Regions from separate parts of the Streptomyces sp. NPDC017936 genome, predicted to be linked through region 1. Evidence: riboswitches for the same ligand, from Rfam matches in the RefSeq annotation. Region 1 holds a riboswitch; each other region holds the start of a gene.

What was found. A riboswitch is a leader RNA that binds a small molecule or an ion and turns the genes downstream of it on or off. The one in region 1 is predicted to bind cobalamin.
Region 2: another riboswitch for cobalamin. It lies ahead of ACH4F6_RS10385 (ribonucleoside-diphosphate reductase subunit alpha); the one in region 1 lies ahead of ACH4F6_RS32835 (ABC transporter substrate-binding protein).
Region 3: another riboswitch for cobalamin. It lies ahead of ACH4F6_RS27715 (energy-coupling factor ABC transporter permease); the one in region 1 lies ahead of ACH4F6_RS32835 (ABC transporter substrate-binding protein).

The regions. Positions count from the first base shown of each region.
Region 1 is NZ_JBIRHK010000019.1:148,588-159,495, reverse strand. It holds gene ACH4F6_RS32885 (hypothetical protein) at 1-517, shown strand, start outside; gene ACH4F6_RS32880 (transposase) at 402-1,436, opposite strand; gene ACH4F6_RS32875 (TetR/AcrR family transcriptional regulator) at 2,035-2,622, opposite strand; gene ACH4F6_RS32870 (class I SAM-dependent methyltransferase) at 2,697-3,527, shown strand; gene ACH4F6_RS32865 (helix-turn-helix domain-containing protein) at 3,938-4,774, opposite strand; gene ACH4F6_RS32860 (helix-turn-helix domain-containing protein) at 4,960-5,331, shown strand; partial or broken gene ACH4F6_RS32855 (transposase) at 5,295-5,634, shown strand; partial or broken gene ACH4F6_RS32850 (superoxide dismutase) at 5,639-6,117, shown strand; gene ACH4F6_RS32845 (ABC transporter ATP-binding protein) at 6,299-7,117, opposite strand; partial or broken gene ACH4F6_RS32840 (FecCD family ABC transporter permease) at 7,114-8,142, opposite strand; gene ACH4F6_RS32835 (ABC transporter substrate-binding protein) at 8,225-9,268, opposite strand; cobalamin riboswitch at 9,298-9,478, opposite strand; gene ACH4F6_RS32830 (class I SAM-dependent methyltransferase) at 9,534-10,283, opposite strand; gene ACH4F6_RS32825 (hypothetical protein) at 10,252-10,866, opposite strand.
Region 2 is NZ_JBIRHK010000004.1:199,011-207,211, reverse strand. It holds gene ACH4F6_RS10390 (ribonucleotide-diphosphate reductase subunit beta) at 100-1,113, opposite strand; gene ACH4F6_RS10385 (ribonucleoside-diphosphate reductase subunit alpha) at 1,113-3,488, opposite strand; cobalamin riboswitch at 3,612-3,771, opposite strand; gene ACH4F6_RS10380 (GNAT family N-acetyltransferase) at 3,789-4,295, opposite strand; gene mctP (monocarboxylate uptake permease MctP) at 4,399-6,027, opposite strand; gene ACH4F6_RS10370 (DUF3311 domain-containing protein) at 6,024-6,290, opposite strand; gene ACH4F6_RS10365 (GntR family transcriptional regulator) at 6,402-7,166, opposite strand; gene ACH4F6_RS10360 (extracellular solute-binding protein) at 7,587-8,201, shown strand, end outside.
Region 3 is NZ_JBIRHK010000014.1:186,065-196,972, forward strand. It holds gene ACH4F6_RS27665 (ABC transporter substrate-binding protein) at 1-167, shown strand, start outside; gene ACH4F6_RS27670 (ABC transporter permease) at 164-1,117, shown strand; gene ACH4F6_RS27675 (ABC transporter permease) at 1,114-1,914, shown strand; gene ACH4F6_RS27680 (ABC transporter ATP-binding protein) at 1,911-3,458, shown strand; gene ACH4F6_RS27685 (hypothetical protein) at 3,568-3,975, shown strand; gene ACH4F6_RS27690 (DUF6766 family protein) at 4,059-4,778, shown strand; gene ACH4F6_RS27695 (amidohydrolase) at 4,797-5,993, opposite strand; gene ACH4F6_RS27700 (ATP-binding cassette domain-containing protein) at 6,082-6,939, opposite strand; gene cbiQ (cobalt ECF transporter T component CbiQ) at 6,939-7,685, opposite strand; gene ACH4F6_RS27710 (energy-coupling factor ABC transporter substrate-binding protein) at 7,692-8,126, opposite strand; gene ACH4F6_RS27715 (energy-coupling factor ABC transporter permease) at 8,123-8,824, opposite strand; cobalamin riboswitch at 8,854-9,059, opposite strand; gene ACH4F6_RS27720 (heavy-metal-associated domain-containing protein) at 9,238-9,459, shown strand; gene ACH4F6_RS27725 (PP2C family protein-serine/threonine phosphatase) at 9,508-10,671, opposite strand; gene ACH4F6_RS27730 (MarR family transcriptional regulator) at 10,784-10,908, shown strand, end outside.

The sequences.
Region 1 (10,908 bases):
GAACGCTCTGCTGGAGGAGCACGACGACGAGGTGACCCTGATGGCCGATCTGCTGACCGTCGAGGACGCGCGGCGGATCGCGGCGGTGCTGCCCGAGGCCGAGTTCAACTACACCAAGCCCCGAAGGGACCCGGTAACACGTGACTTTCTGGACTTCGGCCTGGACATCGCCACGGCGGACCGCTCCCTCCTGGAGCCGGAGCTGCCTCTGTCCGTCCTGCACTACGTGCCACCGGGCACCGTGGAGAACCGGTTCGTGAGGGCTGTGGGGCAAGGCATCGCCTCGATGGGCTTGCACGGCAGGTGGCCGGACGACGCGGAGACGGATTCGTACGGCTTTGCCAAGTACGACGGCGTGGAGATCCTCTTCAACTGCGACGACGTCAACTGGTCAAAGCCGACTAACCACCACACAGTCTTCGTCCACGTCGACAAATTGGGCGACCTTCCACGCGCCAAGAGACTTGCCGCGTACCTCGGCGGCACCGTACTGGGGGACGCCCAGCACGGCTGGTGAGGGCCCAGCTTGACCGGTTGCGGGCCCAGGTGACCAGAGAAACAGAACTTGGCCTCGGACTTTCGTGATGGTCCGCCGACGGAGTTGGCGGACCATTTCGCGTTCTGCGGCTGAGGGCGGGCAGGGCGGCGGCCCGCGCGTCGGTGATCACCATGCCGACGGAGTAGGACAGCCAGCGCCCGCGCCGGGCGAGCCAGGAGACGAAGTCGTGGGTGCCGCCCGCGGAGTCGGTGCGGATCAGGGTCTGGCGTCCGCGCCGGTATTTCTTCGGTGGTTGGGCGAGGGTCAGGCGGGCTGCGGTGATGTGGTCGGCGGCGGTGTTCGACCCCGCGTTCCCCGGCCTGAGCAGGGCCGCGACGGGTTCCCCGGTGCCGCCCGGGCCGTGGTCGACGAAACCCATCAGCGGGTGGTGGCCGTAGGTCCGCTTCCAGGTCGGGGCGGCGTCCTGCTTGTCGGAGTGCGCGATCACCAGCACCCCGTCCAGGTCGGTGGTCACCGTCCCGTCCGCGTCTGGCGCCTTCCGGTCGGCCAACCACCAGACGCGTTCGCGGACTTCGGCCCGTGCGGACCGGATCGCCTGCAGGGCGGTGTCGCCGGAGACGGCGGGAGTATCGACCAGGCGGGAGACCGTCGGGTCCGAGGCAACCGGCCCGAACACGGCCGGCTCGGCCCGCAGCAGGCCGGCATCGGCCAGGCAGTCCCCGCCCAGCGCGACCGCCAGGGCGAGGTCCAGGACGACCTTCCCCGGGTCGTGGACGGCCCGCGGCCTCCGCCACGGCGCCAATGCGGCGGATATCGCCTGGTCAAGGCCCACCTTGCGGACCGTCTCCACCAGCAGGACCGAACCGGCCTGCGAGACCACCTGACGGCCGTCCTCCTGGACACGGACACTCGGGTACGACGAGATAGGCTCTCTCACCTGGAAAGTGCTCTTTCCCTTGCAGCTAACAGGACCCTCAGCAAGTCCTATCGTTGCAGGTCAAAGGCACTTTCCTCGTTTCTGGTCAGCTCTTGGACAACCCGCTTCGTGAAAGCGCGAGGCTAAAGGCGGGGTAGCAGGACGGACGGTTGGACGAAGGAGCGGACATCCGGGTGCCGGCGGGCACACGGCGGGGCGGTGGCGGACAAGACCTGGGGAGGTCACACGCCACCGCCCCGACGCAGCAACAGCCCGCCCCGACCACGAACCGCCCATGACCCCAACCACACAGGCCAGCACACCGCGCAGACCAGGACGGCAGATTGCGCAGCCACCAACCCACAGCCCACCGGCACACCGAAATGCCCCCAAGCACGGACACCACGACCCCACCGCACCCGTATGGCGCCCCGTCACCCACCCCAACCGCAGGGTCGGCTGGATGCACACCCGACATCCATAAGCGCCGCCATGGTCAGGGCTGTGGTCGGGCATTGCGCAGACCCCGACCACGACCACCAGAACCCCGAACTCGCTGCGGAGGCCTACCAGATCTGGGGCAGAGGCGGGCGGAGCGACGTGCAACCTGGCGTTTAGGTCACGGCTCGGGTGGCCGCAAGGCGCCAGCGATGACGGTGGTCACCATCTTGCGGACGGCGGGGGTCTGCGGTGGGGCGCTGGTCCGGTCGGCGAACAGCAGGTGACCGGCCCCGACGAGGGTGGGGGCGAGTGTGTCGATGTCGGCGTCACCGGCCAGACGCCCCGACTCCCGCTCGGCGGTGAGGTATGCGGCGATCATGGCAGTGCCCTGTGCGGCCAGTGGGATACCGGTCAGACCGGCCTCGCGCAGCCGCGCGCGGAGGCCTTCGCGGAAGGTGATGAGCGCGACGATTGCCACCGTGACCGGACCGAACAGGTCCTGCAGCGCGTTGGCGAGGTTGTCCACCACGCTCCCGGTGCCGGCGGCCGCGCGCAGAGTCGTGGTTCGGTCCTCGATGCCGCGGACGCGGTCGAGGACGAGTTCCGCCAGGAAGGCATCGAAGTCGGTGAAGTGCCGGTGCAGCACGCCCTTGGCGCAGTTCGCCTCCTCCGTGACCGCCCGGCTGGTCAACGCGTCGGGCCCGTTCCGAAGCAGCACGCGCTCGGCGGCTTCGAACAACTGGCCGCGCACGTTGCGGATGTGCACCCCTGACGGCATTGTCTCCCTTTCCGCGCCGCCCCAGCCTTAACAAGTGGGCAACCGCCCATTAGTGTGGGCGCATGCCCACTTTATCGCAGGGACAGCCGGACACGTCCGGCCCCGAGCCCTACCGCCACCGGCAGACGGCCGAGTCGTTCGGCGTGGACGCCGAACGCTACGACCGCGCCCGACCGCCGTATCCCCAGGCCCTGGTGGACAGGATCATCGCGGCAAGCCCCGGTCGGTACATCCTCGACGTCGGAGCCGGAACCGGCATCGAGGCCCGGCAGTTCCAGGCGGCCGGCTGCACGGTGCTCGGTGTCGAGCCCGACGAGCGGATGGCCGCCTTCGCGCGCCGCAGCCGCATCGAGGTCGAGGTCGCCAGGTTCGAGGACTGGCAGCCAGCCGGGCGGCAGTTCGACGCGGTCATCGCCGGCACCGCCTGGCACTGGGTGGATCCCGTCGCCGGCGCGGCCAAGGCGGCCCAGGTGCTCCGGCCCGGCGGCCGACTCGCCCCCTTCCACCACGTCCCCCAGCTTCCGGTCCAGTTGATCGACGCCCTCGCTGAAGCACTCCACCGGGTCGCTCCCGATTCCCCGTTCAACCCCGGCCTGCTCAGCGGATCGGCCGTGGACGCCTACCAGCCACTGTTCGCGAAGATCGCCGACGGGATCCGGCAGACCGGCAGCTTCAGCGAGCCGGAACAGTGGCGCTTCACCTGGGAGCACACCTACTCCCGAGAGGAGTGGCTCGACCAGCTCCCCACCTTCGGCGGCCTCACCCAACTCCCCGCAGACAAAATGGCGGAGGTCCTGAACAGCGCCAGGAACGCGATCGACGAGCTCGGCGGCCACACCACCATGCCCTACACATCCGTCGTGATCACCGCGACCCGATCCAATACGGCCTGACCACCGCAAACGCTAGATGTCGCCGACTGATGAGCTCGGCGACACCCGCCGAGGAGCGGGGAAGGTTCACCGGCTTGTTGCACCGGACCTCAGTCCAACGGTCCGTCCCGGCGAGCGGCACGATTGGTACTCGCGCCATCTGACCACTGCACGGTCAGCACTGTTGCCCTTGACGGGATTCACCGGCGCCGACGGGCGCGGACGTCCGAACAGCAGCAGACAGGGCCTGGGGCTTCCGGGCGTAGCGCGATGGGTTCGGTTGGCCGAGATGCCATCCGGTCGGCAGGGCGATCGCTGTCTTCTGGGTTGTCTCGCCCATCCGCGGCCGGTCATCTGCCTACGATGCCGTCTATCGGGCGGTCTTGAAGAAAAGGGAAGAGAAGCCGACGCGAGGGGCGGACGGTTGGCGGCTACCCGGCTCCGAGGAGGACTTCGCTGCGACGCCAGGCCGTCGGCGATCGGCCCGTGAACTCGCGCCAGTCCCGGACGAGATGGGCCTGGTCGGCGTAGCCAGAGACTGCTGCCGCATCGCCCCACGGGAGCGGGTCCTGCGTCGCCGTCAGTTCGTGCGCGTGCTCGAAGCGCAAGACTCGGGCGAAGGTCTTCGGCGACAGGCCCACCTCACCGCGAAACCGCTCGGTGAGGTACCGACGGCTCCAGCCGAGTTCCGCGGCGACCGCACCAACCTGGACGCAACCCCGCGCGGCGACGAGGCGGCGCCAGGCCTCGGCCACCTCGGGGCGCACCCAGCGCACATGGTCGCCGCAGGCGCTGCGGCCGACAGCTCGGAGGAACAATTCGTCCAGCGCGGTGAACCGCGCCGCCCATGTTGTCGCCGATCGGAGCCGGTCGACCAGCTCGACGGCAAGGGCTCCGAGAAGCTCGTCAAGTGGGACCAGTCGGTTGGCGAGCTCGGCAGACGGCATGCCGTAGACGGCCCGGGCCCCGAGCGGTGTCAGCGATACCTGAACACCTTGCTGGCGTCCGTCATGGTGAATCGCGACGGACCGGCACATCAGACCGCCGGCCACGCTGCCGAATCGGGTGACCGGTGACCCGTCGTCAACGCCTGTCGCCACCTCCAAAGGATCTGACAGGCTGATCACCGCAGTGAGCGCGCGGCTCGGCGGGCCGCAGTGCACCCCCGCCGGGAGCCCGCGGAGGTCGAAGCCGACATACGAGTCGACGTACTCCCGCAAGACGCGCGCCGGACGTGCACCGATCCCGGTGGCCGTGTGGTCCTCCATTTTCGTCAGTGTACGAGCCGCCCAGCCCAGGAAAATCACCATCCAGGGTCTCTACTTCCGTACACCCGAGCATGGGTTCAAGAAGTCCTGAGACAGGGACAGCATGAAGCTAAGCAGGTCCACTGTCGGTCTAAAACTGACGATCATCGTTGACACCTGGGTCTCCGATCACTGCGGAGATCCACATGCCCAAGTCCAGTCCCGCCACCCCGCCGCTTGACCGTGAGGCCAAGCGGCGCCTGGCCGTCATACGCCATGTCGAAGAGGTCAGCGGCAACGTCGCGATGTCCTGCCGGTACTTCGGGATCAGTCGGCAGGCTTACTCCACCTGGTACCGCCGCTGCCGGGCCGAGGGCGTCGAGGGCCTGCGCACCCGCTCCAAGGCACCCAAGACATCCCCGAACGCGACGCACGTCGAGGTGGTCGGGAAGATCATCTATCTCCGGCAGAACTACCACTTCGGCCCGGAGAAGATCGCGATGTACCTCAAGCGGTACCACGACGTGACGATCAGCAAGTCAGGCGTGTGGCGGACGGCTCGCACGTCCGGGACCTGAAGGGGGGGCTCACACCGGACCTTCGCCGGTCGACCGCGGCCGCCGGGGCAGCAAGCACCATGTGATCACCGATCGGCACGAAACACTCCTCGCAATGTCGCTGACCAGCGAAAACCGTCACGACGTCACCCCGCTCATGCCCCCTGCCGGACGCGATTCCCCGCATCCGCGGCCTGGTGGGCGGGCCACGTCACCGGCCCACGGCGGCTGTTCGCCGACCGCGGCTACGACTACGACACATATCGTCGGCTCCTGCGCGCTCACGGCATCACGCCGAAAACCGCCCGCAAGGGCACCGGACACGCCCGTGTACACGCTCCCGGAACTTCCGTACGACTGCTCGGCGCTCGCTCCGGTCCTCAGCCCGGAGATCATCGACCTGCACCACGACAAACATCACGCGGCGTACGTGAAGGGTGCGAATGACACACTGGAGCAGCCGGCCGACGCGATCACCGAGGCCTTCGGCTCCTTCGCCGGTTTCAAGGCCCAGCTGTCCAAGACCGCCACCACCACACGCAGGGCTCCGGCTGGGGTGTGCTCGCCTACGAGCCGCTGAGCGGCCGGCTGATCGTCGAGCAGGTCTACGACCACCAGGGCAACGTCGGGCAGGGCTCCACCCCGATCCTGGTCTTCGACGCCTGGGAGCACGCCTTCTACCTGCAGTACAAGAACCAGGAGGTCGACTTCATCGAGGCGATGTGGGCCGTCGTCGACTGGCAGGACGTGGCCAAGCGCTCCGCCGCCGCCAAGGAGCGCGGCGACAGCCTGCTCCTCAAGCCGTGACGCCGTGGCCACGCAGATGTCCTGCTCGTGATCGTCTTCTCACCGTTCACCGGGCCGGCGCGGCGAAGGGCCCCCGCAAGCACACCGGTTGCGGGGGTCCTTCCGCGCCGCGGTCGGACGACGACGGGTCGGCACCGGCGCTGCTTGATCACGGGATGACCGGCGAAAACGGCGCCGACGATCACGAGACGGGGGGACCCGCCTCGACTTGAGCGGCCAGGGGCGGTGCTCCGGGGAGGAAGGTCACCTGGGGGGCGCCTGTGCGTGGATGGATGGTGACCTCGCTCGTCACGCCGTAGACCGTGGCCAACAACTGGGGCGTGAGGACGTCGACGGGCGAGCCCGAGGCCGTGACGCTGCCGTCGCGCAGGACGTAGAGGCGGTCGCAGTAGTACGCGGCGAGGTTGAGGTCGTGCAGGGCCACCAGGACCGTCGCGGGCAGTTGCCGCAAGGTGCCGAGGACCTCCAGCTGGTGGCGGATGTCGAGGTGGTTGGTCGGTTCGTCCAGGACGAGGAGGGACGGCTGCTGGGCGAGGGCGCGGGCGATGAGGACGCGTTGGCGTTCGCCGCCGGAGAGCCGGTCGAAGGGGCGGTGGGCCAGGTCGGTGGCGTCCACCGCGGCGAGCGCCGACCGGATCAGGTCGGCGTCTTCGGGGGTGTCGCCGTCAAGCAGCTGTTTGTGCGGGGTGCGGCCCATGGCGACGACCTCACGCACCGAGAGGTCGAACTCGGCACCTGACTCCTGTACGACCGCTGCCACCGTTCGGGCGAGTTGCCGCACGGGCAGCGACCAGGCGTCCATGCCGTCGACATCGACCCGGCCGGTGGTGGGGCGCAGGACGCGGTAGACGGCGCGCAGCAGGCTGGACTTGCCGCTGCCGTTCGGTCCGACCAGGCCGATGACCTCGCCGGGCCGGGCGGTCAGGGAGACGTCCTCGACCAGGCGGCGCGCGCCGGCGGTGAGGGTGACTCCGTCGATGACGAGTTCCGTGCCGGTCATGCCCCTCCTCGGGTGGTGCTCCGCCGGGCGTCGCGGCGCATCAGCCAAAGGAAGAACGGGCCTCCGCACAGTGCGGTGAGCACACCGACCGGTATCTCCATGGGCGCGGCGACGACGCGTGCGGCGATGTCGGCCCAGATGAGGAAGACCGCGCCGCCGAGCGCTGCCGTCGGCAGGACGCGGCGGTGGTCGCCACCGACGGCGAGCCGCACGATATGCGGAAGCATCAGCCCGACGAAGCCGATCGGCCCGGCGGCCGCGACGAGGATGCCGGTGACGAGGGAGAGCAGGACGAACATGCGGGCGCGGAAGCGGGCCACGTCCAGCCCCATCGTCGTCGCGGCCTCCTCACCGGCGAGCAACAGGTTCAGGTTGCGGGCCTGCACCATGAGGATGCCGATGCCCAGAAGCAGGGCGGCGCCGGGCAGCCACAGAGTGTCCCAGTTGACGCCGCCGAGACCGCCGAGGGTCCAGGCGAGGACCGCGCGGGCCTCGTTGCCCCGGTCGGTGGTGAGCAGCAGCAGGTCCAGCACGGCGGTGAGCACCGCGGCGACGGCCACACCGGACAGGACCAGCCGTGCAGACGTGATCCGGCCGCCGGTGCGGGCGGTGGCGTAGACGAGCAGCAGTGCGCCCAGCGCGCCCGCGAACGCGGCGACCGACAGCGACACCGGCCCGAACCAGGTCACCCCGAACACGATCACCACGACGGCGCCCAGGGACGCCCCGGAGGAGACGCCGAGCAGGTAGGGCTCCGCGAGCGGGTTGCGGATCAGGGCCTGCAGGGTGGTGCCCACCACCGCCAGTCCGGCGCCGGCCACGGCCCCGAGGAGCACGCGCGGTGCCCGCACGTCCAGCACGATGGTCTCCCGCGCCCGTGACCAGTCGGCATCCGCCCAGTCGGCGCCCAGCGCGTGCGTCACGATGCCCCATACCTGGCCGGGCGGCACCTGCACCGAGCCGATGGCCAGGCCCGCCGTGGCGGAGACCGCCAGCAGGACGGCCAGGACGACGAGCGTGAGGGCGAGACCGGTCGGGCCCGCCCGCCTCTCGGCCTGTTGCCGTTGTGGCCCGGCCTGCTCGGCGCCGGGACGGGTGCCGGGGCCGTCACGCGAAGCTCTCGGGGTGGATGCCGCGGGCCAGGTCCCCCACTGCGTACGCGGACCGGACCCCGACCAGGGTGGCGGTCAGCGGCAGCACGACGAAGCGCTTGTTCTTGACGGCGGGTACGTCCTCGAGGGCGGGCTGGGACAGCAGGAACTCCTTCTTCTGACCGACGCTCCCGGCGTCGGCGTAGTCGTAGATCGCGATGACCTCCGGCCTGCGCTCGACGACCTGCTCCCAGGAGACGTCGCCGAAGACGTCGTCGAGGTCGCCGAAGACGTTCTTGCCGCCGGCCAGCCGGATCAGTTCGGTGCCGAGGCTCTTGCCGCCCGCGGTGAAGGCGGTCTTGTCGCCGCTGTCGTAGACGAAGACGGGCACCTCGGGCTCGCCCTCGACCGTGGTGGCGGCCTTGTCGACGCGGCCTTCGAGGTCGGCGACCAGCTTGTCCGCCCGGTCAGAGACGCCGAAGATCCGGCCGATGGTGCGGACCTCGTCGTAGGTGTCCTTCATCGTCACCCGCTTCTTGCCGCAGTACTCACGGTTGAGGTGGGTGTCGATGCCCGCGTCTGCGAACGCCTGGCGGGAGCGGCCCTCGTTCTCGGCGAAGGCGCTGCCGTAGCCGCCGTAGACGAGGTCCGGATCGGCCTCCAGAACCGTTTCGAAGGACGGTTCCTTCTTCGCCAGTTCCGGAATCGACTCGTAGTCCTGCTTCAGCTCGGGCAGGACGGCGGAGTCGGGGAAGGAGGTGCCGACCATGCGGTTCTTCAGACCTAGGGCGAGCATGAGCTCCGCCGGGTGCTGGTGGACGGTGACGACACGGGAGGGCGGTTTGTCGTACGTCGTCTTCACGCCGCAGTTGTCGATGGTGACGGGAAAGCCGTCGGCCGGCATGGCCGTGGCCTCCGCGGCCCGGGCTGTGTCCTGCGACGATCCGCAGCCGGCGGTCAGCAGGGCCGCCGACAGGGCCAAGGCCGCGGCCGTGGCACGCAGGGCGTGACGCCTGCGGGCAGGGGTGAACAGGGGGGGACGGAACGTGCCGTCGTACACGTGAAGCCTCCTGGGGAGTCCGCGCTCCTCGGAACGGGCCCGCGACAGGCCAGTGTCCTGACTCCCGGATCGACGCCCTCCTGCCTTCCTGCGGCTCGCGCAGTGGCATGTCGGAGGGGGCACTCCCCGGTCACAGTGGCGGGACCGTGCCGGATTCGCACCGGCTTCCTGTCTCCCGTCGCGGCGATGACCCGGTGATACTACGATCCGCCGAGCTCGGGTCGAAAGGGCGTGCTGACCCACCCGCACTCCCCCACGCCCTCCGTCACGCCTCCCGGACCGCCCGGAGCACCAGCCGCTCGGCGTTCTCGTCGTAGGGACGGCCGTCGAAACCGCCGAAGACTTCCACCCGGCCGAATCCCGCCTCCCGCGTCATCCGCCGCAACTCGACCGCGCTGTACACGAACCACACCAGGGTGGTACGCGTCACCCGCTCGCCCCGGACCAGGACCCGGTCGCTGCGCAGCCGTGCCCAGTCGTCCAGCACGGTGTCGGTCTGCACCATCAGGTCGTCGCCGCGTCGCACCACCTTGGGCGGGGTGATCCTGCGGGCCAGCAGTTCCTTGCCGGCGAGGTCCAGGACGAGGGTGCCGCCGGGTGCCAGGCAGGTGTACATGGTGCGCAGCACGCGGGCGTTGTCGGCGGGCTCCTCGAAGTATCCGAACGAGGTGAACATGTTGAGGACGACGTCGAACGCGCCCGGTGCCTCGTACTCGCGCGCGTCGGCCCGTACGTAGGTGACGTGGGCATCGGCGTCAGCCGATTTCTTGCGTGCGCGCTCCAGCATGGCTGGACTGAGGTCCACTCCGGTGACGTCGTGACCGAGCCGGGCGAGTGGCACGGTGAACACCCCTGGACCGCAACACAGGTCGAGTACGCGAGAACCCCGGGGAAAGGACAGCAGCGGAGAGCTGTCCAGCAGGTCTTCCGCCTGCTCGTAGCGCTGTTCGGGGAACAGGAAGTCGTGGAACTCGGTCCAGAAGTCATCGTCCTGGAACCCGTCCGTCCGTGTCATGCGGTCTCAGTGCTCCTTCGTCGTCATCGTGTGGGTGGGTGTGTTTCACCCCGCGATCGCGCAGTGCCAGCAGCGCGGGGGGCAGCACCAGGCACTGTGCTGCGGCCAGCAGCCAGAACCAGCCCGTTTGGCTCGCGCGTTCGGTGAGGCCGTACAGCTGTCCGCCCAGCACTCCGCTGGCGCAGGCGCCGAGTCCCGCCGCCAACCGCTGCTGGCCGAAGACCACGGCGTCCGAGCGCGGGCTGCGGCGCAGTGCCTCCAGGTCGTTCTTGAGGAACAGGACGATGTCGCCCAGGGTGATCAGCGCTCCGCCCGCCAGCAGGGCCGGCCGGGTGCCGACCGCCAGGGCGGCCAGCCCGGCCGCCAGGCCCGTGAAGCCGATCGCGAGGGCCGTCGCGTAGGGCATGCGCCGGATCAGGCCGGACGCGAGGGGCTGGACGACGATGACGAGCGTGAAGCAGACCAGGAGGACCAGGCTGTAGAACACGCCGGAGGCCCGTTCGACGGCGTACACCGCCAGGAAGTGCTGGAAGTGGAAGTAGAGGTAGAAGGCGAGCTCGTCCTCGTGGTCGCGTCCGGCCATGACGGTGGCCGAAAACGCCCGGCCGAGCCACCTTCGACGAGT
Region 2 (8,201 bases), on a different contig from region 1:
GGGGGGGGGGGCCCCCCCGGGGGGGGGGCGGGGGGGGGGGGGGGCCCCCCCCGCCCCCCGCCCCGACCGCCGGCTGCGCGACGGCCGCACCCGGGAGGCTCAGAAGTCCTCCTCCAGGTCGACCGTGCCCTCCACGGCCACCTGGTACGCCGACGGGCGGCGCTCGAAGAAGTTGGTCAGCTCCTGAACGCCCTGCAACTCCATGAAGGAGAAGGGGTTCTCCGAGCCGTACACCGGGGCGAAGCCGAGCCGCGTGAGCCGCTGGTCGGCGACGCACTCCAGGTACTGCCGCATCGAGTCGGTGTTCATGCCGGGAAGGCCGTCACCGCACAGGTCGCGCGCGAACTGCAGCTCGGCCTCGACGGCCTCCCGGAGCATGTCCGTGACCTGCTGCCGGAGCCGGTCGTCGAAGAGGTCCGGCTCCTCCTTGCGGACGGTGTCGACGACGTCGAAGGCGAAGCTCATGTGCATGGTCTCGTCGCGGAACACCCAGTTGGTGCCCGTGGCGAGGCCGTGCAGGAGACCCCGGCTGCGGAACCAGTAGACGTACGCGAAGGCGCCGTAGAAGAACAGGCCCTCGATGCACGCGGCGAAGCAGATGAGGTTGAGCAGGAAGCGGCGGCGGTCGGCCCGGGACTCCAGGCGGTCCAGCTTCTCGACCGAGTCCATCCACGTGAAGCAGAATTCGGCCTTCTCCCGGATGGAGGGGATGTTCTCCACGGCCGCGAAGGCCGCCGCCCGGTCGTCCGGGTCGGGCAGGTAGGTGTCGAGCAGCGTCAGGTAGAACTGGACGTGCACGGCCTCCTCGAAGAGCTGACGGCTCAGGTACAGCCGCGCCTCGGGGGAGTTGATGTGCTTGTACAGCGTCAGCACCAGGTTGTTCGCGACGATCGAGTCGCCCGTCGCGAAGAAGGCCACCAGACGGCCGATCAGGTGCTGCTCGGCCGGCGTCAGCCTGGCGAGGTCGGCGACGTCCGAGTGGAGGTCGACCTCCTCGACGGTCCAGGTGTTCTTGATGGCGTCCCGGTAGCGCTCGTAGAAGTCGGGGTAGCGCATCGGGCGCAGGGTCAGCTCGAAGCCCGGGTCGAGAAGGTTCTGGGAACGGGTGGACATCACTGGCAGGCCTCGCAGGACTCGGGGTTCTCAAGGGAGCAGGCGACGGCGTCGTCGGAGCCCGTCTGCCGGTCGGGGGCGGTGGTCCGGGCCCGGGCGGCGCGGGCGATGCGGGTCGCCGGGCGCGAGCGCAGGTAGTACGTCGTCTTCAGGCCCGACTTCCAGGCGTACGCGTACATCGAGGAGAGCTTGCCGATGGTCGGCGTCTCCAGGAACAGGTTCAGCGACTGCGCCTGGTCCAGGTAGGGGGTGCGGGCGGCGGCCATGTCGATCAGGGCGCGCTGCGGGATCTCCCAGGCGGTGCGGTAGAGCTGCCGTACGTCCTCGGGGATCCAGGCGAAGTCCCGCACCGAGCCGTTCGCGTCGCGCAGCGCCTCACGGGTGCGCGCGTCCCACACGCCCAGCTTCTTCAGGTCGTCCACCAGGTACGGGTTGACCTGGAGGAACTCACCGGACAGCGTCTCGCGCTTGAACAGGTTGGACACCTGCGGCTCGATGCACTCGTACACACCGGCGATCGAGGCGATGGTGGCGGTCGGCGCGATGGCCAGGAGCAGCGAGTTGCGCAGGCCCGTCGCGGCGATGCGCTCGCGCAGCGCGGCCCAGCGCTCGGGCCAGGCGAACTCGACGCCGTAGTGGTCCGGGTGCAGCACGCCGCGGGCGGTGCGGGTCCTGTCCCAGGCCGGCAGCGGCCCGTTGCGCTCGGCGAGGCCGGCGGAGGCCTCGTACGCGGCGAGCATGATCCGCTCGGCGATGCGCGTCGAGAGCGTGCGGGCCCGCGGGGAGTCGAAGGGCAGCCGCAGCTTGAAGAAGACGTCCTGCAGGCCCATCGCGCCCAGGCCCACCGGACGCCACTTGGCGTTCGACCGGCCCGCCTGCTCGGTCGGGTAGAAGTTGATGTCGACGACCCGGTCCAGGAAGGTGACGGCCGTGCGGACCGTGGCGTCCAGCCGCTCCCAGTCGACGTCCCCGGCCTCCGTGTCGACGAACGCGCCGAGGTTCACCGACCCCAGGTTGCAGACCGCCGTCTCGCCGTCGTTCGTGACCTCCAGGATCTCCGTGCAGAGGTTGGAGGAGTGGATGACCTGGCCCGGCTCGGCCGTCTGGTTGGCGGTGCGGTTGGCGGCGTCCTTGAAGGTCATCCAGCCGTTGCCGGTCTGCGCGAGGGTGCGCATCATCCGGCCGTACAGGTCGCGGGCCGCGATGGTCTTCCTCGCGAGGCCCGCCGCCTCCGCCCCGCGGTACGCGGCGTCGAACTCCTCGCCCCACAGGTCGACCAGCTCGGGCACGTCCGAGGGGGAGAACAGCGACCACTGCTCGTCGGCGTTCACCCGGCGCATGAACTCGTCCGGGACCCAGTGCGCCAGGTTCAGGTTGTGCGTACGGCGGGCGTCCTCACCCGTGTTGTCGCGCAGCTCCAGGAACTCCTCGATGTCCGAGTGCCAGGTCTCCAGGTAGACCGCGGCCGCGCCCTTGCGCCGCCCGCCCTGGTTCACGGCGGCGACGGAGGCGTCGAGGGTCTTCAGGAACGGCACGATGCCGTTGGAGAGTCCGTTGGTGCCGCGGATGAGGGAGCCGCGGGAGCGGATCCGCGAGTACGACAGCCCGATGCCGCCGGCGTGCTTGGAGAGCCGGGCGACCTGGTGGTAGCGGTCGTACAGGGAGTCCAGCTCGTCCTTGGGGGAGTCCAGGAGGTAGCAGGATGACATCTGGGGGTGCCGGGTGCCGGAGTTGAAGAGCGTGGGGGACGAGGGCAGGTAGTCGAGCCGGCTCATCAGCCCGTAGAGCGCGGCCACCTCGTCCACGGAGCGGGGCGTGTCGTCCTCGGCGAGGCCGCTCGCCACCCGCAGCAGGAAGTGCTGGGGCGTCTCGACGATCTTGCGGGTGAGGGGGTGGCGCAGCAGGTAGCGGCTGTGCAGGGTGCGCAGCCCGAAGTAGCCGAAGCGGTCGTCGGCGGCCGGGTCGATCAGCGCGTCCAGGCGGGCCGCGTGCAGCCGTACGAACGCGGCGGTGCGGTCGGCGACGAGGCCCTCGCGGTGGCCGGCGGCCACGGACTCGGTGAACGAGGTGACGCCCTGGGAGGCGGCCTCGGCGGCGATGCCGATCGTCAGCAGCCGGGCGGCCAGCTTCGAGTAGGCGGGGTCCTCGGAGATCAGGCCGGCGGCCGCCTCCGTGGCCAGCTCGCGCAGTTCCGTCTCGTCCGCCCGCGCGGACCGGCCCCGCAGCGCGGCGGCGGCGACCCGGCCGGGGTCGGCGTCGGGGAGGTCGGCGGTCAGCCCGGTCAGGGTCCGCAGCAGCGCGGCTCCGGGACCGTCGTCCCCGGCCGGCGCCGCGGACGGGGTGGCTGAAGCCGGATCGGCTGGCGCGATGGTCACGTGGGGGCTCTCCCTCGCTCGGCGGGGGGCCTGGCGGAGGGCAGGGGGCAGCACACGAGCGCGCACGGCGTCGCGTCCACCGGCCCACTCCACGAGGCCCGGACGTCAGGCACCCGGAACGGACGGACCGGGTGCGCTGCCGGCAGGTCCTCGGACTGGACGGGCGTGCGGAGACACGCGAGTACACCGTTGCGGGACAGTTCCGGATTCGCACCGGATTCCCCTGCGGCGACAGCGAGCATGAGCATACATCTTGTGTCGGGCCGTCGGGCTACCCCCAGATGTTGTGTCGCACCGGCTTCACAGCGTCAATCGGTAGGTGAGGAGCGTGAGGTCGTCCAGGTGCGGGACCGGGTTCCAGTCCCGCTCGGGTGTGCGGACGAAGCCCAGGCGCTCGTAGAGGCGGTGGGCGGCGTGCATGGAGCGCCGGCTCGACAGGACGACGGCGGTGCGGCCCTCCGCCGCGCGGGCACGGTCCACGCACGCGCGCACGAGGGCCTCGCCGACGCCCTGTCCGCGGCTCTCCCGCGCGACGGCCAGGGCGCGGACCTCGGCCTCCCCGGGGCCGGCGATGTCGGCGACGGGGCCGCCGTCGGGGACGAGGGTGACGCCGCCGAGCAGCGCGCCGTCCCGCACCGCCACCAGCACCTCGGCCGCGGCGGCCCGCCCCGCGACGTCCTTCAGCACGGGCAGGTACGGGTCGCCCCCGCCGAAGTCGAGGAGGCCGTCGTCGAGGTAGGCGCGGGCGGTCAGGTCGCCCAGGGCGGCGTACTCGGTGGGTTCCGCTTCCCGGATCCGCAGGTCCATGGCGTCGAGTGTGGACGACGACGGGCCGCCGAATCGACCTGCTTTCGGCGGCCCGTCGCGGGGCGTGCGGCTGAGGGCGCCTCAGGAGGCCCTCAGCCGGCGGTCAGTGGGCGGAGCCCGCGGTCGCCGGAGGCAGCTCCACCTCGACGCCCGGGTCGCCCGCGTCCGCCGTGTAGTCCTCCGGCCTGGTCTCGTCGACGCCCTCGGGGGCCTTCGCCGCCCTCAGGACGAAGGTCAGGACGACCGACACCACCAGGTTCAGGACGAACGCCGTCAGACCGATGTAGCCGATCTCCCCGATGCCGGGGATCTCCTTCGACGAGCCGCCGAAGTGCTTCTGGGTCGGGGAGGCGACGCCGTACGCGGCGACCGTGCCGTAGACCATGCCGACCGCCCAGCCGGCGAGCAGCGCCCAGCGGTGGAACCAGCGGGTGAACAGGCCGCCGACCAGGGCCGGGAAGGTCTGCAGGATCCAGATGCCGCCGAGGAGCTGGAAGTTGATGGCGACCGTCTTGTCCATCGTCAGGACGAAGACCAGCGCGCCCACCTTCACCAGCAGCGAGACCAGCTTGGAGACGCGGGTCTCCTCCTTGGGGGTCGCGTCCGGCTTGATGAAGTCCTTGTAGATGTTGCGCGTGAAGAGGTTCGCGGCCGCGATGGACATGATGGCCGCGGGGACGAGGGCGCCGATGCCGATCGCCGCGAAGGCCACGCCCGCGAACCAGGCCGGGAACATGTCCTCGAACAGCTGCGGGATCGCCAGCTGCCCGTTGGTGACCTTGATCCCGGCCGCGATCGCCATGAAGCCCAGCAGGGCCAGCAGGCCGAGCATGAGGGAGTACAGCGGCAGGATCGTGGTGTTGCGGCGGATCACCTCACGGCTCTTCGAGGACAGCGTGGCCGTGATCGAGTGCGGGTACATGAAGAGCGCCAGCGCGGAGCCCAACGCCAGCGTGGCGTACGTCCACTGGCCCGCCTCGGGCGGCACCAGCGCCCCGCGCGGCTTCTCCGTCGCCGGGTTGACCTGCGCGAACGCGTCACCCGCCTTGGCGAAGATGTCGTCGAACCCGCCCAGCTTGATCGGGATGTAGATGATCGCCACCGCGATGACGATGTAGATCAGCGTGTCCTTCACGAACGCGATCAGCGCGGGGGCGCGCAGGCCCGACGAGTACGTGTACGCGGCCAGCACGCCGAAGGCGATCAGCAGCGGCAGGTCCTTGACGAACCAGTTGGTGTCCTCGCCGCCGCCGACGCCCATCACGTCCAGCACGGCCTGGATGCCGACGAGCTGGAGCGCGATGTACGGCATGGTCGCGAGGATGCCGGTGACGGCCACGGCCAGGGACAGGCCCTTGGAGCCGAAGCGGCCGCGCACGAAGTCCGAGGTCGTCACGTACCCGTGCCGGTGCGAGACCGACCACAGGCGCGGCAGGAACGTGAAGATCAGCGGGTAGACCAGGATCGTGTAGGGCACCGCGAAGAAGCCGGCGGCGCCGGCCGCGTAGATCGCCGCCGGGACCGCCACGAAGGTGTAGGCCGTGTAGAGGTCGCCGCCCAGCAGGAACCAGGTGATCCAGGTGCCGAACGACCGGCCGCCCAGACCCCACTCGTCGAGGCTGTGCTCGTCGTCGGCCTTGCGCCAGCGCGCGGCCAGGAAGCCCATGACCGTGACGGCCAGGAAGAAGAGGACGAAGACGGCGAGCGCGACGCCGTTCACACCGTCGTTCATTCCGACGCACCCCCGTCCGAGACCTTGCGGGCGCGCTGGTCACGCTGCCACAGCTGGTACGCGACCATCGTGAGCGCGGTGGAGATGAGCACCCACGCCATCTGGTACCAGTAGAAGAAGGGGATGCCGATGAACGTCGGGTCCACCTCGGCGTACGAGCCCACCCACAGCATCGCCACGAAGGGCGCGAACAGACAGAGGGCGATGACGACGCGCACGGGCGTCACCACCCGCCCCGTGGACACTTCTGGCGCTTTGGACATCGGCGACTCCGTCCCCTTGCTGATCACCTGTGCAATGCGCACGCAATGTAGGTGACGCATAAAGGGGAGCGGAAGACCTCGTCCGGATATCGGTCCCCGGACGGCGCCCGTTCAGTCCTGGGGACGCTTGAGGCGGGCCACGAACTTGTACCGGTCGCCCCGGTAGACGGACCGCACCCACTCCACCGGCTGGCCCTCCTTGTCCAGGGAGTGCCGGGAGAGCATCAGCATGGGCAGGCCCACGTCGGTGCCGAGCAGGCCCGCCTCGCGCGGGGTGGCCAGGGAGGTCTCGATGGTCTCCTCGGCCTCCGCCAGATGGACGTCGTAGACCTCGGCGAGCGCGGTGTAGAGGGACGTGTACTTCACCAGCGACCTGCGCAGCGCCGGGAAGCGCTTGGCGGAGAGGTGGGTGGTCTCGATCGCCATCGGCTCGCCGTTGGCCATGCGCAGCCGCTCGATGCGCAGCACGCGCCCGCCGGCGGTGATGTCGAGCAGGCCGGCGAGGGTGTCGTCGGCGGTGATGTAGCCGACCTCGAGGAGCTGGGAGGTGGGCTCGAGGCCCTGGGCGCGCATGTCCTCGGTGTAGGAGGTGAGTTGCAGGGCCTGGGAGACCTTCGGCTTGGCGACGAACGTGCCCTTGCCCTGGATGCGCTCCAGCCGGCCCTCGACGACCAGTTCCTGCAGGGCCTGGCGCACGGTCGTGCGCGAGGTGTCGAACTCGGCCGCCAGCGTCCGCTCGGGCGGCACCGGCGTGCCCGGCGCCTGGGTCCGCGTCATGTCGAGCAGGTGCTTCTTCAGGCGGTAGTACTTGGGCACGCGCGCGGTACGGACGGTCGCCCCACCCTCGTTCTCCGCACTGCTGACGTCGGTGCTCATGGCCTGCCTTCCCGGCTCCGGAGCCAAGCGGCCGACCTGCGCGTCGGCCCGCGGCTCACATCGTGGCACGGGTTCCTGGGCGGGGTGACCGGTGCGGGTGACCTCGCTCTTCCGTGATCTCCTCTGTATACCCGCGGGACCCTGCTTGGTCTAGTCCAGCGTGCTTTCGAGGGGCGGTGGTACATCCCGCGCGCGGGGGCCGCATCCGCCCTCAGGAATTGAAAAGTCCCTGCATATCGCGGTCCCGTAACGGACGACTCAACCCCCGTTGCGCACCCTTGACAGCCCTATTGGTCTGAGCCAAGCTCTCCGCACTGGTCTACACCATTGGTCCAGGTCCCGGCCCCACGGACGGTACGCGTTGACGCTCAACCGCGGCGGGGAGGCAGGGGGGTTTGTGGCATCCCTGAGGAGGGTGGCGTGAAGCGCAAGCTGACAGCCGCGATCGGTATCGCGGGCATGATGGTCTCCATCGCGGCGTGCGGGGACAGTGACAACGGGGGCTCGGACAAGGGCGCCGACGCCAAGGAACTGACCGTCTGGCTCACGGTCGACGCGCAGAACAACTGGCCCGACCTGGTGAAGGCCGCCGACGCGGCGGTGCAGAAGGCGCACCCCGGTCTCAAGATCAACCACGAGTACTACGGCTGGCCCGACAAGAACGCCAAGCTCGACGCCGTCCTCGCCACGGACAAGGCCCCCGACGTGGTCGAGATGGGCAACACCGAGATGCTCGGCTACATGGTCAAGGGCGCCTTCGCCCCCCTCGACACCTCGAAGTTCGACAACTCCTCCGCCTGGCTGGACGGTCTCAAGGCCTCGGTGACCTACGAGGACAAGACCTACGGCGTCCCGTACTACGCCGGCGGCCGGGTCGGCAACTGGCGCAAGGACCTCTTCGCCTCCGTCGGGGTGAAGAGCGCCCCGAAGACGTACGCGGAGCTGACCGCCGCCCTGGACAAGGTCCAGAAGAAGGAGGGCGGCAAGTTCAGCTCCTGGTACCAGCCCACCCGCGACTGGTACGCGGCCATGTCC
Region 3 (10,908 bases), on a different contig from region 1:
CCGTCTACGAGCGCATGCAGCGTCGCCTGTACGCCGAGGGCGGCTTCCTCGTCTGGGGCTTCGCCGACTGGATCATCGGAACCGCCCGCACGGTGAAGGGGGTCGAGACCCAGGCGCCCGCCAACACCCTCGACTGGGCCCGCTTCGACAAGGTGTGGCTCGCGTGAGCGGACTTCGCTCTTTCGTCGCCCGGCGGCTGCTCCTCGGCGCCCTGCAGGCCATGGCCGTCGTGCTGCTGGTCTTCGCCCTCACCGAGGCGCTCCCGGGCGACGCGGCCGTGGCCCTCGCCGGTGACCAGCCCGACCCCGCGCGCATCGCGGCGATCCGCGAGGCCATGGAGCTGGACCGGCCGGCGCACGAGCGGCTGGCCGGCTGGGCGGCGGGCCTGCTCCACGGCGACCTCGGCACCTCCCTCACCTCCGGCCGGCCCGTCACCCGGTACCTCGCCGACGGCTTCGGCCCGACGCTGCTGCTGGCCGCGCTCACCCTCGCGCTGCTCGTGCCGCTCGGCTTCGGACTCGGCGTGCTCGCCGCCCGCCACGAGGGCCGGCTCGTCGACCGGCTGGTCAGCTCGGTGACGCTGGCCGTCTACGCGGTCCCCGAGTTCGCCCTCGGGGTGCTGCTGGTGACGGTCCTCGCCCTCGAGCTGGCCTGGCTGCCGCCGACGGCCGTCGGCCACGGCACCGGCCTGCTCGCCGATCCGGCGGTGCTGGTGCTGCCGGTGCTGGTCCTGCTGTCCCGCCCGGTGTGCTCCCTGTCCCGCCTGGTGCGGGCCGGCATGGTCGACGCGCTCGCCTCCCCCTACGCCGCCCACGCCCGCCGCTGCGGCGTCCCCGGCGCACGCGTCCGCCGCGCCCACGCCCTGCCGAACGCCCTCGCCCCGGCCGTGCAGCAACTCGCCCGCACCGCCGACTGGTTGCTGTGCGGGGTGATCGTGGTGGAGGCCCTGTTCGTGATCCCGGGCCTGGGCACGGTCCTCCTCGACGCCGTCGCCGAGCGGGACGTGCCGGTGGTGCAGGGGCTGGCCGTGGTGTTCGGGGTGCTGACGGTCGTGCTCAACCTCGGGGCCGACCTGGTGGCCCACCGGTTCACTCCCCGCACGGAGGTGGCCGCGTGAGGACGTACCGCCGCTTCGTGCCGGGCGGCGCGGTCGTCGCCGTCCCCCTCGCGCTCGCCCTCCTCGGACCGCTGTTCGTGGGCGACCCGGGGCCCAGGGCCGTCTCCTTCACGCTCGGCGGCGGCCACTGGCTCGGCACCGACTTCGTCGGCCGTGACGTCCGGGACCAGGTCCTGCTGGGCGGCCGTACGGTCGTGGTCACCGCGCTGGCCGCGACCGCCCTGGCTTACCTCGTCGCCGTCCCGGTCGGCCTGCTCGGCGCGCTGACCCGGGCGCGCCCGCTGGAGGACGCGCTGATGCGGCCGCTGGACGTGCTGCTCGCCGTGCCGTCCCTGCTGCTGATCCTGCTCGTGGCCTCCGTGCTGTCACCGGGGCCGGTGGGGCTCGCGCTGCTCGTGGCGCTGGTCAACGTGCCCGACGCGGCCCGGACCGTGCGGGCCGCCGCCGGGGAGGCGGCCGCCCGCCCCGCCGTCGAGGCGCTGCGCGTGCAGGGCGAGAGCCGGTGGCGGATCGCCGTCGGCTACGTCGGCCGTTCGGCGCTGCGCACCCTCGCCGCCGACGCCGGCATCCGGCTGACGGGTGTGCTGTACCTGGTGTCGACCGCCGCGTTCCTCGGCGTCGGTGTCGCACCGGACGCCGCCGACTGGGCCGTCATGGTCGACCGCAACCGCACCGGCCTGCTGGTGCAGCCCTGGGCCGTGGTGGTGCCCGCGCTGCTGATCGTGGCGCTGACGACGGGCACCAACCTGCTCTTCGACGCGGCGCTGGAGAAGAAGAGGAAGGGGCGACGCCCGTGAGCCGGGAGACGGACGCCGTCGTCGAGGTCCGCGGTCTGCGCGTCGAGATCGACGGCCGGGCGATCGTCGACGGAGTCGATCTGAGGGCGCTGCCGGGAAGGGTGACCGCCCTGGTCGGCGCCTCCGGCAGCGGGAAGACGACGACCGGCCTCGCCCTGCTGGGCGAGCACCCGCCCGGTGCCCGCGTCACGGGCGAGGTGCGGCGGACCGGCGACGGCCCGGTGGGCTACGTGCCTCAGCACCCCGCCGCCGTGCTCAACCCGGTCCGCCGTGTCGGCGCGCTGCTGTACGACATCGCCCGGCTCCAGGTCCGCCGTCTGCCCCGCGCCGAGCGCCGGACGGCGGCCCGCGAGCGGGTCCTGCGAGCGCTGTCCGACGCCCAACTGCCGGATGCCGAGGCGCTCTTGAGGCGCTACCCGCACCAGCTCTCCGGCGGACAGCAGCAGCGCGTCGTCCTCGCCCAGGCCCTGCTGCTCGGCGCCCGCGTCATCGTCGCCGACGAACCCACCACGGGCCAGGACGCGTTGACCAAGAGCCGTGTCGTCGAGCAGCTGGCGGCGGTGGCGGCCCGCGGTGTCGCGCTCGTCCTGCTCAGCCACGACCTGGACGTGGTGCGCGCCCTCGCCGACGAGGTCCTCGTCCTGCGCGCGGGCCGGGTCGTCGAGTCGGGGCCGGTGGAACGGCTGCGCACGGCGCCGCGGCACCCGTGGACGCGCCGGCTGTTCGACGAGCGGCGCGCGGCCCCCGAGGAGCCGGCGGCCGCCGGGCCGGCCGTGCTGGAGGTACGGGGCCTGACCGCCGTGCACGGCCGGCGGACCGTCGTCCTGCGCGCCCCGCACCTCGCCCTCCGCCCCGGCGAGTGCCTGGCCGTGGTCGGCCGCTCCGGCAGCGGCAAGACGACGCTCGCCCGCTGCCTCGCGGGCCTGCACCGCGATCACGACGGGGAGATCCTGCTCGACGGCACACGGCTCGCGCGCAGTCTGCGCGACCGCAGCCGCGCCCAGCTCGCCGCCGTGCAGTACGTCTTCCAGGACGCCCGCGCCGCCTTCGACGAGCACCGGCCCGTCCTGCACCAGGTGGCCCGTACGGCGGTGCGGCTGCGCGGCATCGGCGACCGGGCGGCGGCGGACGAGGCGACGGCCGCCCTGGACCGCCTCGGCCTGCCGGCGGACCTGGCCCGCCGCCGTCCCGGCGCGCTCTCCGGCGGCGAACTGCAGCGCGCGGCCCTCGCCCGCGCCCTGCTCGCCCGGCCGCGGGTCCTGATCTGCGACGAGATCACCTCCGGCCTCGACCCGGTCACCCGGCGCGGCATCCTCCGTCTCCTCGCCGGTCTGCTGCGCGAGCGCGACGGCCTGTCCCTCGTCCTCGTCACCCACGACCTGGACACCGCCCGCCTGGCCGGCCGCATAGCCGTGCTGGACGCGGGCGAACTCGTCGAGCAGGGACCGGCCCACCGCGTGCTGACCGAGCCCCGCCACCCCTTCACGGTCTCGCTCACGCGGACGGGGGCGCGGTCGGGGTCCGTAGGGCACCCGCCGCCGTGAGGAGGGCACGGCGGTGTCCGCCGGCCGGGGGAACCCGCCGTCGTGCCGGGCCGCCCGGGGCCGTGTTCCGGGGTGTACTGCCCGGACGGATCCGGGTCGGAGGTGGTGGGTGGCCAGCCGAGCGTGGACCGCGGCCGCCGCGGTCGTCCTCACCGGCACCGTCGGCGCCTGCGGCACGGTGCAGGAACGACGCGCCGACGTGCGGTCCGCCGCGGCCGCGTTCGAGGAGGCGCTCGACGAGGGCGCGTACGACCGGATGTGCGGGGCCCTCGCGCCGGGGACCCTGGAGGAAGTGGAGCAGTCGGCCGGCGTCCCGTGCGCGCGGGCGCTCCGGGAGGAGTCCCTTCCCGCGGGCGGCGCCGTGCGGGGCACGGACGTCTACGGCAACCAGGCGCGGGCGGTGCTCGTCCGGGACACCCTGTTCCTCTCCCGTTTCGGCGACGGCTGGAAGATCGTCGCGGCAGGCTGCCGGCCGCGGCCGGAACGGCCCTACCAGTGCCTGGTCAAGGGCGGGTGAGCGATGAGGACGATGTTCGTCATGGTCCTGCTGGTCGTCGGATGCGGCCTCGCCTACCTCGCCGCCGTGGGACTGATGCGCCGGTGAACGGGGACGCGACCCGTGACCGGGCGTCCCGGCCCGGGGGCCTGCGGGGCTTCGTCCGGGACAACGCGCTGGGACTGACCTTCATGGCCGCGTTCCTGCTGACGCTGGTGGGGCAGGCGATCGCGGGCCGGGCCGACCTCAACGACCAGCTGGTCGCCGACCGGTTCCGGCCGGTCGGCTTCGGCGAGTACCTCACCTCGTCCGACTTCGCGGTCGACGTGGCGGAGAACTGGCAGTCCGAGTACCTCCAGTTCTCCCTGTACATCGGCGCGACCGTCTGGCTCCTGCAGCGCGGTTCCCCGGAGTCCAAGGAACCGGGCAGGTCCGGCACCGAGTCGGACGAGGACCAGAGGGTCGGCGAGCACGCCCGGGAGAACTCGCCCCGGTGGGCGTCGGCCACCGGATGGCGGCGCACGCTGTACTCCAACTCCCTGCTGCTCGTCATGGGGACGATCTTCCTGCTGTCCTGGCTGGTGCAGTCGATCACCGGCGTCGTCGCCCACGACGAGGAACGGCTGCGGCGGCTCGAGGCCCCGGTCGGCTGGACGCAGTACCTGGGCTCGGCGGACTTCTGGAACCGCACCCTGCAGAACTGGCAGTCCGAACTGCTCGCCGTCGCCTCCATGGCGGTGCTCTCGATCTACCTGCGGCAGCGGGGCTCCCCGGAGTCCAAGCCGGTCGGCTCCGCGCACAGCGCCACCGGCGTCGAGGGCTGACGCCGGGCCCGGCCGGGCTCAGCGCGCGGCGACGGCGCCCGCGGCGCGTCCGTACCCGTTCCACGCCTCGGCGCGCAGACCGGCGTCGTACAGGACGTCCACCGCGGTGCACGCCAGCGCCTTCGTGGCGGCGGACAGGACGCGCCGGGCCCGTTCGGAGACCGCCGCGGCGGCGAACTCGGGCGTGTGGTCGGAGCCGTCCTCGTCCATGATCGCCACGAACGGGTGGATGGCCGGCACCCGGGAACTGACGTTGCCGATGTCCGACGAACCCAGGTACACCCCCGGCGCGGGCGGGGTGAGGGCGATCCCGGAGCGCCCCAGGTGCGCGGCGAAGCGCCGGGAGAGCGCCTCGCTGTCACGGAAGTGCTCGTAGCGGACCCCCACCCGTTCGACGGCGCACCGGGTGCCGGTGGCCTGCGCCACCCCCGCGGCGGCGGACCGCAGCCGCCCGGCGAGGTCGTCGAGGGCGTCCGTGGTGGCCGCGCGCAGGCCGAACAGGCCCTCCGCGTACTCGGGGACGATGTTCGTGGCCTCGCCCCCGTGCGTGATGATGCCCTGGACGTGGGAGGCCTCCGGCAGGCGCCGGCCGAGCGCGGCCAGCACGTTGAACAGTTCGACGAGGGCCGCGAGCGCGTCGATGCCCTCCGTGGGGTTCCCGGTCGGGTGGGCGGCCCGGCCGTGGAAGCCGACCCGGTACTGTTCCTGCGCCGTCAGCGGGGCCCGGGCCCAGTCGTACACGCCCGGATGGAACATGAGCGCGGCGTCGACGTCGTCGAAGACGCCCGCCTCCACCTCCAGGACCTTGCCGCCGCCGCCCTCCTCGGCCGGGCTGCCGACGGCCAGCACCGACCCGGCGCCCGGCTCCAGCACGGCGCGGACGGCGAGCGCCGCCCCCAGCCCGGCGGCGGCGATCAGGTTGTGCCCGCAGGCGTGCCCCAGGCCGGGCAGGGCGTCGTACTCCAGCAGCAGCGCCACCGTGGGCCGCCCCTCGCCGAAGCGGGCGGTGAAGGCGGTCGGCATGCCGGCCACGTCCTGCCGCACGTCGAACCCGGCCCGGCGCAGCTCACCCGTCAGGAGCGCGGCGGCCCGCCGCTCGGCGAAGGCGTACTCGGGGTCGGCGTGCAGCGCCGACGCGACCTGCCACAGCGCGTCGGCCCGCTCCTCGGCCTGCTCGTGGACACGGCGGTACAGGGCTTCGGCGGTCTGGGGCACACGGGTCTCCCGGGTGTCGGCGCGGCTTCCTTCCACGACACCGGGTTCCACCCGGCGCCGCGCCGACACCCCGCGGGCGCGCCGGGGATCAGCCGTCGGCCGGGACCGGGGGCGTGGCCGGCGCCGCCGTCAGGGCGGCCAGCTCCTCCGGGCTGCGCGGGCCGGGCTCCGTCTCGCGCAGCAGCCCCTGCGCCCGCAGGAGCCCGGCGGCGGCGACGCCCCAGGGCAGCCGGAGTCCCGCCTGTCCGAGGAGGTCCGTGCGGGCGAGGGTGGTGGCCGCGGGGCCGGTGTGGGCGCTGGAAGGGGTGAGGAGCGCCGCGTCGTCGGCCCAGCGCAGGGCGAGGTCGACGTCGTGGGTGGCCATCACGACCGTGGTGCCGGACGCGCGCAGGGCGTCGAGGGTGGCGAGGAGGCGCTCCTGCCCGTCGGGGTCGAGCCCGGCGGTCGGTTCGTCGAGGATCAGCACGCGCGGCCGCATCGCGACGGCGCCCGCGATCGCGGTCCGCTTGCGCTGCCCGTAGGAGAGCAGGTGGGTGGGCCGGTCGGCGAGGCCGGTGATGTCCAGGGCGGCGAGCGCTTCGGCCACCCGGGCCCGCACCTCGGCGTCGGGCAGCCCGAGGTTCAGCGGACCGAACGACACGTCCTGCGCGACGGACGCGGCGAACAGCTGGTCGTCCGGGTCCTGCACCACCAGCTGGACGGTGGTCCGCAGCCGCGTCAGCCCCTTGCGGTCGTACGCCACCGGCTCTCCCTCGACCGTCAGCCGGCCCCGGTGCGGGCGCAGTCCGCCGCTGAGCAGCCGCATCAGGGTCGTCTTGCCGGTGCCGTTGCGGCCGAGGAGGGCGAGCGCGCGGCCTTCGCGGACGACGAAGTCGAGGCCGTCGAGCACGGCCGGGCCGTCCTCGTACGCGAAGGAGACGCCCCGCAGGGCGACCAGCTCGCTCATCACAGGGACCTTTCCAGTACGAACGTGAGGGCGGCCAGGGCCGCCAGGAGCCCGGCGCCGGCCGCCGTGAAACGGACGGAGACACGGGCCTCGGGCACCAGGACGCGCAGGGTGCCGTCGTAGCCGCGTCCGGCGAGACCGGCCTGGAGCCGCGCCGCCCGGTCGAAGGCCCGCACGAAGGCGGTGGCGCCGAGCCCGGCCAGGGAACGCCACTCGGCGGCCCGGGAGGTGTGCCCGAGCCGGGCCGCCTGGGCCTCCCGGATCCGGCGCACGGAGTCCAGCAGCAGGAAGCTCATGCGGTACGTCACCAGGGCGACGTCGACGACCGGTGCGGGCACACCGGCCTTCACCAGGCGGGGCAGCAGGTCGGACATGGGGGTGGTGAACGCGAACAGCAGCACGCCGAGGGAGGCGGCCGAGGTGCGCAGCATCAGCTCCCCGGCGCGCACGGCCCCGCCGTCGGCCAGGCTCACGAACCCGCCGGGTCCGCCCACCTGGACGAGCAGGGTGACCGCGCCGGTCGCGCAGAACCCCAGCGGCACCCGGTAGGCGCGCCACAGCCGGCGGGCCGGCACACCCGCCGGGCCGAGCAGCAGGACCAGCGCCGTCACCAGCACCAGGACCGCGCCCGGCCAGGGCGGCAGGGAGATCGCGAGCACGGTGAGGCCGAACCCGAGCACGGCCTTGTCCACGGGGTGGCGGCGGCGCCAGCGGCTGCTGTGCGCCGCCGCGTCGATCGGCAGCACGACCGCTCAGACCCGTCCCGGCGCGGACGCCCCGGCGTCGGATCCGCTCTCCGGCCCCCCGGCGCCCCCGGGGCTTCGCGCAGTCGTGGGCGCGGTGGTCCCCTCCGCGGTGTCCCGGGTCTCCGCCAGCCGTGCGGCGGCCCGCAGTTCGCCCTGGCGCCGCCCCCGGCGCAGGCCGAAGTAGTAGGCGAGGACGCCCGCTCCGAGGGCCGCCTGGAGGGAGAACAGCGCCGACTCGATCTCCCCGGACGGCGGCTCGTACAGGGGCGAGAACCACGGCTCGTAGTCCGGCTCGATCTCGGTGATCGCCGTCTCCGCCTCGCCGTCGGAGCCCGCGAACGGCTCCTCCTTGTGGTCGCCGAGGCCGAGGGCGAGCGGCAGCACGGCGAGCGCGACCACCACGGCCAGCAGCAGGATGTTGATCTTCGTGTTCCGGTTCACCGGGCCACCGCCTCCGTGTCGGCCGGTTCCTGCCGCTTCGTCACCAGTACGCCGAGGCGGGTCAGTTCGCCCTTGCTGGACTGCGCCAGGAGCCGCATGACCAGCACCGTGAGGAGGCCCTCGCTCACCGCCAGCGGGATCTGCGTGACGGCGAAGATGGAGCCGAACTTGCCGAGCGCGCCCAGGAAGCCGCTGCTCGGGTCGGGGAACGCGAGCGCCAGCTGCACGCTGGTGACGCAGTAGGTGGACAGGTCGGCGACGAACGCGCCGGCGAACACGGTGACCATCAGCGGCACGTCGTACCGCCGCAGCAGCCGGTACGTCCCGTAACCGGCCCACGGACCGACGATCGCCATGGAGAACACGTTGGCGCCCAGGGTGGTCAGGCCGCCGTGGGCGAGCAGCAGCGCCTGGAAGAGCAGCGTGATGGTGCCGAGCACCGCCATGATCGGCGGCCGGAACAGGATGGCGCCCAGCCCGGTGCCGGTGGGGTGCGAGCAGCTCCCGGTCACCGACGGCAGTTTGAGAGCGGACAGGACGAAGGTGAAGGCCCCGGAGGCGCCGAGGAGCAGGGTGCTCTCGGGATGCTCGCGCACTTCACGGTTCAGGGCGCGGACTCCGTGGACGACGAACGGCGCCGACGCGACGCCCCAGGCGACCGCGTGCGCCGGAGGAAGGAAACCCTCGGCTATGTGCATGGCTCAGCAGACCCTCTCCAGCACCTCGTGGATGGTTGACGCGCCTTGGCCGGTCTCCTGGCTGACGGGTACCACCGCCCGTGCTCCGCCTTCCCGGGTCCGAGGACCCAGTGGCTGCCCGTGAGGGCCGGAGCCGGACTTCCCGATCACAGTGGCGAGGGCCGCACCGGCATCACACCGGATTTCCCGTTCACCAAGGCGTGGTGACAGTAGTGCCAGGACAGGGGCAGTGACAAGCCGCGACGGGGGCGCGCGGACGGCGGACGAGGGCTCACACCCCGGCGCACGGGTGCGTTCCGCCGACGTGGTACGCGCTTGCTGAACACGGCGGGGATCCGTGCCGTACCTGGTGCCGCGGGCCCCGGGACCCCGGGGCGCAGGCACCGGTGAACCCGACGGCAGGAGCACCCGCCGTGACCGAGCCGGTCTGCACCGTGTCCGCCATGAGCTGCGGCCGCCGCGCGGCCGGCGTCGCCGAGAAGGGGGTGGAGGTGGCCGGCGTCACCGAGGTGGACGTCGACGTGCGGGCGGGGCGGGTGACGGTGCGCGGCGGGAGGGTCGACGGCGACGCCGTGCGGGCGGCGATCGACGAGGCCGGCCACCTGGCCGTCGAAGCCGTGCGCGCCGCGGCCTGAGCCGCCGGCGGCTCCGCGCCGGCGCCCTGCCGGGAACGCGCGTCCGGGTCAGCGGCCGCGCCAGTCCAGGCACAGCACCAGGGCGTCGTCGTCCGGGACGCGCCGGCCGCGGTGACGCGTCAGCTCCCGCAGGACGGCGTGCGGGACCTCGGCCGCGGGCAGCAGGCGGGTGGACAGGACCGCGCGGGCCAGGACGGCCTCGCCGTAGGCCTCCCCGGCGGGCGAGACGGCCGCGTGGACGCCGTCGCTGACGAAGAGGAGCCGGTCGCCGGGCTCGAGGCGGAACTCCTGGGCCGCGTAGTCCGTCTCCTCGAACATGCCCAGCGGCAACTGGGGGTCGAGGCGCACGTGTTCCACGATGCCGTTCCGCAGGCGCAGCATCCGGGGGGAGCCGGCGTCCACCACCCGGGCGTGCCCGGTGGCCAGTTCGACCTCGAGCAGCAGGGCCGGCAGGTGGCGGCGGCCCCGGTGCTGGGCGTGGACGGCCTGGTCGGCCAGGGCCGCCTGGTCGGCGAGGGGAAGGCCGGCCCGCCGCGCGTTGCGCAGCGCGGTGACGGCCAGGCCGGTCAGCAGGGACGCCTCCGTGCCCTCGCCCATGCCGTCGGTGACGTACAGCGTCAGGTGGTCGGCCGTCACCGACCAGTCGTAGGAGTCGCCGAAGACGTCGTAGGCGGGCTCCAGCTGGGCGCCCAGATCGAACTCGGGGCAGCTGCGCGAGCGGCCCGGGAGCAGCTGCCACTGCATCTCCGCGGCCAGGGTGAGCCGGTCTCTGCGTCTCGCCCGGAGGTACAGGTCGGTGTCCCGCTCGGTCAGGACCAGCTCGTGCGCCAGCACCTGCGCGATCCCGGCCACCTCGGCCAGGACGGCCTCCCCCTGCTCGGGCAGGGTCACCGACAGCACGCCGAGCCGGTCGCCGCGCACGGTGACGGGCAGATGGGCGCGCACCCGTCCCTCGCCGGCGGGCTCCACGAACGGTTCCTGCGCGCCGAAGGCCCGGCCCGCCGGGCTGCCGTGGGCCGGTACCGGTTCCGGGGCGTGCGGCGACGTGGACACCGGTTGCAGCACCGTCAGGCCGTAGTCGGCCAGGAACAGCTCGACACGGTCCGCGCCGTACTGTTCGGCCAGCACGCCGCGGACCGTGTCGAGCAACTCGTGGGGCGCCGCCGTCCGCAGGGCGCGCTCGGCGGTCGTCCATCCGTCCACGGTCGTCACTGCACCGGTCCTCTCGTCGAAATGTACGGATCATGTGCTCTTCTGCTTTTCGCGGCCCGCCTCACCGGACGAGCCCTAGTACGCTGGCGGTCGTCCCAGTGCCTGCGAGAGGCTGACCGTGACTGCCTTCCGTCACCGCCCGGAGCCCGACGAGGTCGCCCGGGTGACCGCGACGGCGGCGGAGCTGCTGGAAGTGCTGTGGGGCAGGGCGTCGACCGCGCCCGCGTCCGCGTCGCA